2 linked regions of the Anaerobacillus sp. CMMVII genome follow. The protein of the gene in region 1 interacts with the protein of each later gene in a pairwise test. Links are inferred from orthologs where the notes say so. Each region holds a gene or a part of one and is shown on either strand. Other genes may lie near its edges.

Region 1 (8,192 bases):
CGTCCTCTTCCCCCTTTAGAAACAGATGCATGGTACCAAACTTTCTTACATCCCGATATCTCAGCTCAGTTCCATCGGTAAACGAAAAAATCACATGTGTATGTTTATCTATTGGTTCATCGTTTTGATGTAAACCGTACCTCCCTTCCATACGGAGATGAGATACAATCACATAATCATCTAATATGAACTTCAAAAATTTTGCCCGTCTTTCAATATTGTGTATTGTTTGACCAATTAACAAGTGACAAAATTCAGCTACATCATCAGGCTTCTTAATGATTTTCCCCCAATGAACAATTACTTCCTTAATTTCTTTTCCAATAACAAGCTGTTGTAACGTACGCTTTACCGTCTCAACTTCAGGTAGTTCTGGCATAACTACACCCTTTCTTTTTAGTGTAGAGTCTATAGTGTAGAATGTAGAGTTGTTAAGGAGAAGCTTCGAAGCTTTCCAAAAGTTAACTCTAAACTCTCAACTCTACACTTTAAATTACTTCGCGTCATACCATGAGCTGCCGTATGCATACTCAACTTTTATCGGTACCTTGAGTTCCACAGCAGATTCCATTACTTCTGGAACAATTACTTTTAACTTTTCTAATTCGTGTTTTGGTGCTTCAAAGATGAGTTCATCGTGTACTTGTAACAGTAGCTTAGCCTCTAAACCATCTTGAGCAATTCTTTCACTGATATTTACCATTGCTTTTTTGATAATATCAGCTGCGGTTCCTTGAATTGGCGTATTCATAGCTGTTCGTTCCGCAAAACTTCGTAAATTAAAATTACGGCTCGTAATTTCAGGAAGGAATCGACGACGATTTAAAAGCGTTGTTACATAACCATTTTCCCTAGCTTCCTGAACTATATCTTCCATATAATCTCGAACACCTGGGAAACTTTCTAGGTATTTTTCGATAAACGTACCTGCTTCTTTACGGGTTATACCTAAACTTTGCGATAAACCGTAATCGCTAATTCCATAAACAATTCCGAAGTTAACTGCTTTGGCATGACGTCGCATTAAATCTGTAACAGCCTGAGCTTCTACATGGAAAACATCCATAGCTGTTCTGGTATGAATGTCCATACCTTTATTAAAAGCCTCGATTAAGTTCTTATCATTTGCAATATGAGCCAATACTCTTAATTCAATTTGAGAATAATCGGCAGCAAACATAATCCAATCTGGGTTAGATGGCACAAAAGCCTTTCGAATTTTCCGGCCTTCTTCTAATCTGATCGGTATATTTTGTAGGTTTGGCTCCGTCGAGCTTAACCTTCCAGTTTGCGTCAATGCTTGGTTAAACATTGTATGAATTTTATTGGTATCCGAATGAACAACCTTTAATAAGCCCTCAATATAAGTAGAATTTAATTTTCCTAATTGACGATAGTGTAAGATACTTGGAATGATCTCATGCTTGTCTGCTAGTTTTTCCAACACCTCTGCAGATGTTGATGCTCCAGTTTTGGTTTTCTTAATTACTGGGAGGTTAAGTTTCTCAAACAAAACTTCCCCAAGTTGCTTAGGTGAATTGATATTAAATTCAACTCCTGCAAGCTGATGAATTTCTTTTTCAAGGTTTTTTAACTGATTGCCTAAATCCTCTCCCATTAGCTTTAATTGTTCTACATCCACTTTTACCCCAGTCATCTCCATTTTTCCTAGGATAATTGATAAAGGCATTTCTAAGTCATAAAAGAGTTCTTTTAAATGGTTTGCTGTAAGTTCCTCGCGAACTTCTTGTCTTAACGTGTAAACGGTATTTGCTTTTTTTACGAGATGCTCTGCTAAAACCTCTATGGCAGGAATTTTCCGTTTCGCCCCCTTACCATATATAGCTTCATCAGAAGAAACTACTCGCTTCCCTTTCCGATTTGCAATGTCTGCTACCTCATGGGAAGCAGCAGATGGATCTAGGATATAAGAGGCAATTAAAAGATCAAAATTAATCCCTTCTAGTTCTATTCCCTTCCATCCAAGAGCAACAACAGCTCGTTTCGCATCAAAAATGGCTTTTTTAGCCTCTTTATTTTTTGCCCATGCTTTAAAAGCATCACTTGCTAAAGCTAGTTCAGTTGAAATGAAATAACGCCCAGTTTCATTTACAATAGCTAAACCAAGGATATCTGCTTCGTGATAATTGTCATCCAATACTTCCACTACGAGAGCAGAATGATCTGTAAGCATGTCACTAGAGATTTTATCAGCAATCGTAAAATCAAGTTTTTCTGTTACCTCTTCCAATTCCTCTTCCACTGTACCAAAACGATCTAACAAAGATTGAAAATCGAGTTCTTTAAACAATGGCACGATTTTCTTTTCGTCGTATCCTTCAAAGAGAAGTTCTTCTTTTGGAATACTAACCGGAACATCGCAAAAAATGGTTGCAAGTTCCTTACTCATTAAGGCCTTTTCTTTATTCTCAGTTAAATTTTCTTTTAATTTTTTTCCTGAAACTGCATCAATGGATTCAAGGACTTTTTCAACTGAGCCAAATTCTTTAAGTAGCTTAATGGCTGTTTTTTCACCTACTCCTGGTACACCTGGAATGTTATCAGATGGGTCTCCCATGAGGCCTTTCATATCAATAATTTGTGAAGGAGTAAGCCCATACTTTTCATTAACAAATTGTTCGTCATATGTATCAACATTTGAAATTCCTTTACGGGTTAAAGCAACGGTTACTTTAGGCGAGACAAGCTGAAGTAAATCTTTATCGCCTGAATAGATTTTTACTTCCCAATCCTCATGCGAACTTACTTGTTTGGCAAGCGTCCCGATGATATCGTCTGCCTCATAGTTTTCAATTTCATAGCGTTTTATTCGGAAAGCATCTAGAAGTTCACGAATAAGTTGAAATTGCTCTGATAGTTCTGGCGGTGTTTTTTGCCTACCACCCTTATATTCCTGAAATGTTTTATGTCGGAATGTCGTTTTTCCAGCATCAAAAGCAACTAACATATGGGTGGGCTTTTCTTCCTCAATTACTTTTAATAGCATTGTTGTAAAACCATAAACTGCATTTGTATATACCCCTTTATCATTGTTTAAAAGGGGAAGTGCAAAAAACGCTCGATAAGCAATACTATTACCATCAATCATTACCAATTTATTTTTCAAGTAACACACCTCGACTAATTCTTATTTATAGTTATTTTATCATGTTTACCGATGAATATAAAAAGGATGACCCTAAAATGAGTCATCCATCAGTTTTAATCTGTATAGCCCATTAATATACGTGCATAAGGTGAATCAGCAGGAAGAACTATTACAGTTTGGTCATCAATTGTTTTTTCATAACTTAAAAGTGTTCGATAAAGATTGTAAAATTCCACATCTCGACCAAATGATTGGTTATAAATTTGTGCAGCTCCAGCTTCCCCTTGACCGATAATTTCATTTGCATCTGCATTCGCTTTAGCAACAATTTCTTTTACTTCGCGGTCCGTATTTGCCCGGATACGATTTGCCTCAGCATCCCCTTGCGATAGATAATCTTGCGCAATTGAATTACGTTCGGAAATCATCCGACGGTAAACTGCCTGCTCATTTTCTTCTGGTAAATCCGTACGCTTCATTCGAACGTCTGTTACGGAAATTCCATAATTATCTCTTTCAAGTAATTCGTTTACTCGGTTTAAGATCCTATCATTAAAACTTCCTCGAGAAGAGTCTTCTTCATTAATGATTTGATCAAAATCTAATTGGCCTAACTCAGCGCGGATAACAGAATAAATAAAGTTCATCATGATTGTTTCTGCACGGTCAATTGTTTGTGCGCTAGAAATCATTTGTTGTGGGTCATCAATGCGCCATACTGCATAGTTGTCGATAAGAATTCTCTTTTTATCACGTGTATTAATTTCTGTTGGTTCAACATCTAATATCATTTGTTTTTTTGTTAAAGTTGAAACTGATTGAATAAATGGTATCTTAAACTTCAATCCAGGTTCTTGTTCCACACGGACAACTTCACCAAACTGTCTAACAACTTTAAATTCACCTTGTTGCACTATAAACAAGTTTGAGAGTAGAATCATTAGCAAACTTAGTAAAACGACAAAAATTATTCCTAGTTTCGTATACTTCTTCCACTCATCTGTTGGCTTACGTTCACTAAAATCGATAATTTTATCACTCATTAGTTTCCACTCCCTTCACTAGGCTTTGTCGTAGTTGCAGGTGGACTTGCTTCCGCAGATCTTTCAAGAGAACGAATCGGCAAATACTTAACCGTATCACTACTGCTATCCATAATATATATTTCCGTATTCGGTAACACTTTTTCCAGTGTTTCGAGTACTAAGCGTGACCTTGTAACTTCTGGATTTATTAAATACTCAGCATATAAAGCATCGAATCTTGCGACATCCCCACGAGCTCTTTCTAAACGCTCAGTACGCGTCCCCTCAGCTCTTGACATAATCGCATCTTGCTCACCTTTTGCTTCATTCATTTTTTGATTACGATATTTCGTAGCTTCATTAATTTTTGTTAGTCTTTCTTCTCTAGCATCAGTAACTTCTGTGAAAGCACGTCTAACATCTTCATTTGGTAATTCAACATCTTGGAGCTTTACGTCCATAACCGAAATCCCAATGTCATAGGTTTCAATTAATGCAACAAGGTAATCCCAAACTTGAGCCTCAATGGCAGGACGCTGATCCGTTAGGGCATCGTCTATCCTTGAACTTCCAATTACACCACGAAGAGAAGCTGATGTTGCACTGAATAAAATTTGTTCAGGATCATTAGAATTAAATAAGAACTTCTCTGGGTTTGTAATTCTCCATTGAACAACTAAATCAGCAAGTAAGATATTTTCATCACCTGTGATCATTTTTGCTTCGTCACGGTATTCGACTACTTGACCATTGGTCTCATCATAACCTACTGTTGTTGTAAACGTACCTCTTGATAAGATTTCGACCTTTTGAATTGGCCAAGGCATTTTAAACTTTAAACCTGGCTCTGTAATGTGCTCATCTACTTTACCAAAAGTAATTAAAGCAGCCTGTTCAGACTCATCAACTATATACCAGCCAGTCGTTAAAAACAGCGCTAAAATTGCAATTCCGATGAGTGAGAGGAAGCCGACAATCATTTGCTTCACTGTTACCATGTTGTTCACCACTTTCTATTTTTTTTGTTCCACTACCAATTATACTTACGTATAGAGTAAAATAAAAGTTTCATAACTTTTAATATTTACGGTGAAAATTTGAAAAGCCTACTGGCACCTAGGGAAACAACATCATTTTATTAAACTTTCTAAAAATTGGATAATACCCCATCTAAAAATCTTCAAACAAAAGCGTGAGGAGCCAAACATTCGCTTGGCTCCTCACGAATATCAATAACCTTTGCTAAAAACCTTATAAAAAAATGGGAAGCTAAAATGCTTGCTTAGGTTCGGAATACTTTTCTAGGGTCTATAGGTTGAAAACGATATTAAAAAAGCAGAAGGAATTACTAGTTCCCTCTACTTTTTCTGATGCCCATTAAATTATTGTACCTAAAACCGAACCCTACATGTTAACCCGCTTTTTAAATCGAATCGTAAAGTTAGTTCCTCTGCCAACTTCACTTTCAACGCTAATTTCACCGTGATGGGCTTCAACTAAATGTTTTACAATGGCAAGTCCTAATCCAGTCCCACCCGAATTGCGACTCCTAGCTCGATCGACTCGATAAAATCGCTCGAATACTCTTGGTATTTCTTCTTTGTTTATCCCAATCCCCGTATCTTTCACTGTAAACATAACATTTTCAATATTTTCGGAGATTGAAATATCGATATTTCCACCTTTAGGTGTATACATAATCGCATTATTGATTAAATTTATCATAATTTGCTTAATACGTAAGGGATCTCCTTCAATGACTCCAGACCCTTTACAATTTTTACTAATGAATATTTCTTTTCTTCGGCCTTGTTACTTAAGATCAAAGTACAATCGTCTGCCATAATGCTTAAATCAACAGGTTGCCAATTTAACTGAAATTGACTTTGTTCAATTTTGGAGAGATCTAATAGATCTTGAATTAAACTTTGAAGCCTTTCGCTTTCTTCCCAAATAATCTTTAAAAATCGATACAAGATTTCTTCATCTTTTGCAGCACCATCTAACAACGTTTCAGTAAATCCTTTCAGCGAAGTGACTGGTGTCTTTAATTCATGTGAAACATTTGCTACAAAATCTTTCCGCATTTGCTCGAGTCGTTTCAATTCTGTAATATCATGGAAAACAAGAACAATTCCTTTTAATCGCTCTTTACCGCCACTACTAATAATTGGTGCACCATAGACATCAAAGTGACGCATTTCCAATTGGATAGGTAAGACAATATGTTTCCTCTGTCCTTTTTCTGTTAAGAAAATCTCTTGAACAATTTTTATGATTTGCTTATGTGGAATAACATCATGGTAAACCTTATGCAAGCAATCGTCTATTTCCCCTTGAAAGATCGGTCTACAAGTTTTATTAACGATACTAATTTCACCTTTATAATTGATTAAAATTAAACCACTGCCCATATTTTCAATAAGCGTTTCTAACCGTTCTTGTTGAGCCTGATACGTTTTTGTTACCTCATCTAGGTTTTGGGCAAGTACATTCAAAGATCTACTAAGTTGCCCAGTTTCATCATTTTTCCCACGAGAAGCTCTCGCTTTAAAATTTCCCTTTGCCAGCTGATTCGCTACAATAGTAGCGTCTTCAATTGGCTTTGCCATCTCATTCGTTATCCGAGAACTAAGGATAATAATGACAAGAAATGCAATTGAAAAACTAATCAAAAGTAAGGCCCATATTCTTTTATAGACTTCATCTAGCACGTTAATTGGAAGCCCTAGGCGTACATAACCAGATAATACATTATTTTCAATCAGGGGAACTGCATAAAAGAGTAGGTCTGCACCAACGGTATCACTAAAACGAATTGCTCTACCTTCACCTTTTTCTCTTACTTCAATGATCTCAGGTCTTAGTAGGTGATTTTCCATTCTTTCTGGGTCAGTATTTGTTTCTGCAACAACCTCTCCAGAAACCGAGATGACCGTTACTCTAGCAGCAAGTTGTTCACCCATTTCCTTAACAATCACTGAGAGCTCAGGATGGTTGATACCTGTTTCATGGATGCTGATAGCAACAATTTTTGCTTCTTTTGAGACTCTTTCACTAAGTTGCTCAAAGTAAAATTCTTTAAACAACTGGCCCAACAATAATCCTAGGCCAGCAAGCACGAAAAAAATGGCGATTAATAATGATAGGGTTAATCTAATCCGGTATTTGCTCATGGAACACTGGCTCCTCCAATTTGTAACCTAACCCACGTATCGTCTTTATATAAATCGGTTTTTTCGTATTTGGTTCTATTTTTTCCCTTAGATGACTTATATGTACGTCTACAATTCGTGTATCTCCAACAAATTCATAATTCCAAACAGCGTTTAGAAGTTGGTCTCTGGTTAAGACTCGACCTTTATTCGTTGCTAAGTACAACAATAGTTCAAATTCTTTTGGGGTTAATTCAAGTTGATTTCCTTTATAAAGTACTTCATAGTTTTCTGGTAAAATGTCTACTTCCCCAATTTTTAAAGATGTTTCTGTCTTTATCTCTACTGGTTTTTCTTCGATGGTTGGGCCAACACGACGAAGAATTGCTCGAATTCTTGCTACAACCTCTCTTGGACTAAATGGTTTAGTCATATAATCGTCCGCCCCTAGTTCAAGTCCTAACACTTTATCAAATTCATCGTCTTTAGCTGTAAGCATTAAAATTGGAGTGCTAATTTTGTTTTGCCTCAACTGTTTGCAAACTTCTAAACCATCCATTTCAGGTATCATTAAATCTAAAATGATAAGATCGAACGTTAATTCTTTTGCTTTATCATAAGCTGTTTTTCCATCCATTGCTGTTTCAACTTCATAACCAGCTTTTTCTAAATTAAATTGTAACAGCGTAACAATCGATTCTTCATCGTCGACAACTAATAGTTTTTGACCCATTGTCTTTACCTCCAAATGTACATTGGTAATGCATTTGTTTTCATCTGCTAAAGTTTAGTTGCTTTAATAGTACTACCTTTTCATATTTTATTCAAAACTGTTAATGTAAATATATTGTAAAGTTTCGTTTACATTGAGTACTTAGGGAACGGATTTATAAGTAATTATTA
Region 2 (3,284 bases), on another replicon or contig:
AAGCCCTTTAAGGGTCAAGAACGGTTCAACAACGTCAATAAGTGTTGATTCGTTGGCTATTAATGGTGCTAAACCACCTGTTGCAATTACCTTAGGGTTTCCATTTGCTTGTTCCTTCATGCGAGTAACAATACCTTCAACTTGTCCAACATATCCATATAAAATACCTGCTTGCATCGCGCTAACCGTGTTTTTACCGATGATATTTTTCGGCTTAACAATTTCAATTCTCGGTAACTTTGATGCTCGATTATAAAGGGCTTCGGTCGAAATACCTATCCCTGGTGCAATTGCCCCACCCATATATTGTTTGTCTTCATTGATATAACAGTATGTAGTTGCAGTTCCAAAATCAACAATAATTAGCGGACCACCATATAAATCTATCCCTGCTACAGCATTTACAATGCGATCGGCACCTACTTCTTTAGGATTATCATATTTTATATTTAAACCTGTTTTGATTCCCGGGCCGATAACCATAGGCGTAATTGAAAAATATTTTTTACACATTTGCTCTAAGGCATACATAATTGGCGGAACGACTGAAGAGATAATAATTCCATCGATATCCCTAAACTGTAGCTCTTCATTAGCAAAAAGCTGTTTCACCATCATTCCGTACTCATCTTCAGTTTTCTGTCGATTAGTACCAATACGCCAATGATACTTCAGCACTTCCCCATCATATACACCGAGCACAATGTTTGTATTCCCAACATCTAAAACAAATATCATCATGTCACCTACTTAGGTTTTGTATTTTTATCCTCTTAATTATAGTTAGTTATACATTAAAAATGAATAACAAAAATTAAGGATAGCGGTTACCTTATATATTACATTAATATCCGCAAAAATTCCTACTATCAAGATTAAAAAAAGGTGTCTAGAAAGACACCTTTTTCAATTATTCTTTTTTATTATCTTCAGATTGTGTTTCTTCTGAAGGTAGTAGTGCATCTTCATCAGATTGCTTATCTGATGTATCTTTCTTGGCACTAATGTTTACTTTCACATCACCTTCAGCAACTGTCTCCGCTTTATTATTAGAGTGGTGGTTTTCTGGAAGCTTACCCTCTGTCATTAAAGCTTTGATTTGTTCAGCATCTAAAGTCTCAACTTCTAATAATGTTTGCGCAATTAATTCAAGCTTATCTTTGTTTTCAGTTAAGATCGTACGACAACGTTCATAGCTCTCTTTAATAATACGTTGCATTTCTTGATCAATCTCGTAGGCAATTGCATCACTATAATTTTGCTCATTATTAATATCTCGACCAAGGAAAACATTACCACCTTGAGCTGAACCAAACTGCATCGGTCCTAATTTATCACTCATCCCATATTCAGTTACCATCTTACGAGCAATACTTGTTGCTCTTTGGAAATCGTTATGAGCACCTGTACTTACTTCACCGAAAATTATTTCCTCGGCAACTCGACCACCTAATAAACCAATAATTTTATCTATTAACTCTGGTTTCGTCATGAAGTAACGATCCTCTTTAGGAAGCATCACGGCATAACCACCAGCCTGGCCACGAGGAACAATTGTTACCTTGTGAACGAGGTCAGCACTTTCTAATTTCACACCCACTACTGTATGACCAGCTTCATGATATGCAACAATATTCTTTTCCTTCTCAGAAATCACTCTGCTTTTCTTAGCAGGCCCAGCAATGACACGGTCAATCGCTTCTTCAATATCATTCATATCAACTTTTTTCTTATTGCGACGAGCAGCAACTAAAGCAGCTTCGTTTAATAAGTTTTCCAAATCAGCTCCTGAAAAACCTGGTGTACGAGTAGCAATTGTTTTTAAATTAACATCGCTAGCTAATGGCTTATTTCGTGCGTGGACCTCAAGAACTGCCTCACGTCCTTTAACATCAGGACGACCCACTAAAATCTGACGGTCAAATCGACCTGGACGAAGTAATGCAGGATCTAAAATATCAGCACGGTTCGTTGCGGCAATAATGATAATTCCTTCATTAGCACCAAAGCCATCCATTTCAACTAATAATTGGTTCAATGTTTGCTCACGTTCGTCATGGCCGCCACCTAAACCTGCGCCACGTTGACGTCCAACTGCATCAATTTCATCAATAAAGATGATACAAGGTGCATTTTTCTTAGCATTTTCAAACAGGTCACGTACACGTGATGCACCGACCCCAACAAACATCTCCACAAAGTCTGAACCACTAATCGAGAAGAATGGTGTACCCGCTTCACCAGCAACTGCCCTAGCAAGTAAGGTTTTACCTGTACCTGGAGGACCCACAAGTAGGACCCCTTTTGGTATACGAGCGCCAATTGCCGCAAATTTACGAGGATCCTTTAAGAACTCGACTACTTCAACTAACTCTGCCTTTTCCTCATCTGCTCCGGCTACATCAGTAAACTTGGCTTTCTTTTTATCATCATAAAGCTTTGCTTTACTTTTCCCAAAGTTCATTACACGACTTCCGCCACCTTGGGCTTGACTTAAAAGGAAAAAGAATAAAATAAAGATAATCACAAATGGAATGATTGAAGTAAAGAATGTTACCCAACCACTCGTTTGTTCTGCTTGTAACACCTCTAACTCGATACCGCCTCTTTTAGCTGATTCTAAGAGATCAACAAGAGCTATATCAGATTCAGGAATATTTACAACAAATGACTCACCTTCAGCCATTGTTTTCAGGCTTCCGCGAATGACATAAACACCACGAACAGGCTGTATTGTTGTTGGGCCAACTTCACCACGTTCTAAATGTGCCTGAAATTCACCGTACTTCATATCCTTTGTATCTGTTTGCGGCCCGTTAAAGAAACTAACGATCCCAACAATAACTAAAAAGATTAATAAATAAAAGACTGTATTTCGAAAAATTCGATTCATCTTTTACCTCCTCCCACTGGCAAATAAAGCTTAAATTATAGTATCACAAAAGTATTCTTATTCACAATTAATTAACCTTGATAGATCTCTGGCTTCAATATACCGATATAAGGTAAGTTGCGGTAGCGTTCAATATAGTCTAAACCGTAACCAACAACAAATTCATTTCGGACTTTAAACCCAGCTAGATCTGGCTTTAGATCAACTTTCCGACCTTCAGGCTTATCCAATAACGTAACAATCTTAACAGACTTTGCTTTTCTATAGTGGAACAGTTCAACTAAATATTTTAATGTTAAACCACTATCGATAATGTCCTCAATTATTAGGACATCTCTTCCTTCTACAGAAGTGTTTAAATCCTTAATAATTTTAACTTCCCCAGAAGAAA

The links. The genes of interacting proteins can lie anywhere in the genome.
Region 2: the proteins of hflK (region 1) and ftsH interact in binary tests that used the Escherichia coli proteins (3 or more experiments, as listed by UniProt). The link is inferred for Anaerobacillus sp. CMMVII from one-to-one orthologs.

What each region holds. Positions count from the first base shown.
Region 1 is NZ_JACEHK010000002.1:488,948-497,139, reverse strand. Bases 3,143-5,891 are described here. They hold hflK (FtsH protease activity modulator HflK), read right to left. Parts: upstream 5,133-5,891; coding sequence 4,152-5,132; downstream 3,143-4,151. Other genes in these bases: H1D32_RS06500 (histidine kinase dimerization/phospho-acceptor domain-containing protein), read right to left, coding at 5,856-5,891; H1D32_RS24905 (sensor histidine kinase), read right to left, coding at 5,539-5,859; hflC (protease modulator HflC), read right to left, coding at 3,223-4,152. Outside these bases: mutM (DNA-formamidopyrimidine glycosylase), read right to left, coding at 1-379; polA (DNA polymerase I), read right to left, coding at 494-3,109; more of H1D32_RS06500, read right to left, coding at 5,892-7,310; H1D32_RS06495 (response regulator transcription factor), read right to left, coding at 7,291-8,022.
Region 2 is NZ_JACEHK010000001.1:100,715-103,998, reverse strand. Bases 403-3,284 are described here. They hold ftsH (ATP-dependent zinc metalloprotease FtsH), read right to left. Parts: upstream 2,894-3,284; coding sequence 911-2,893; downstream 403-910. Other genes in these bases: hpt (hypoxanthine phosphoribosyltransferase), read right to left, coding at 2,965-3,284; H1D32_RS00480 (type III pantothenate kinase), read right to left, coding at 403-738. Also shown: more of H1D32_RS00480, read right to left, coding at 1-402. UniProt on the Escherichia coli protein: Acts as a processive, ATP-dependent zinc metallopeptidase for both cytoplasmic and membrane proteins. Plays a role in the quality control of integral membrane proteins.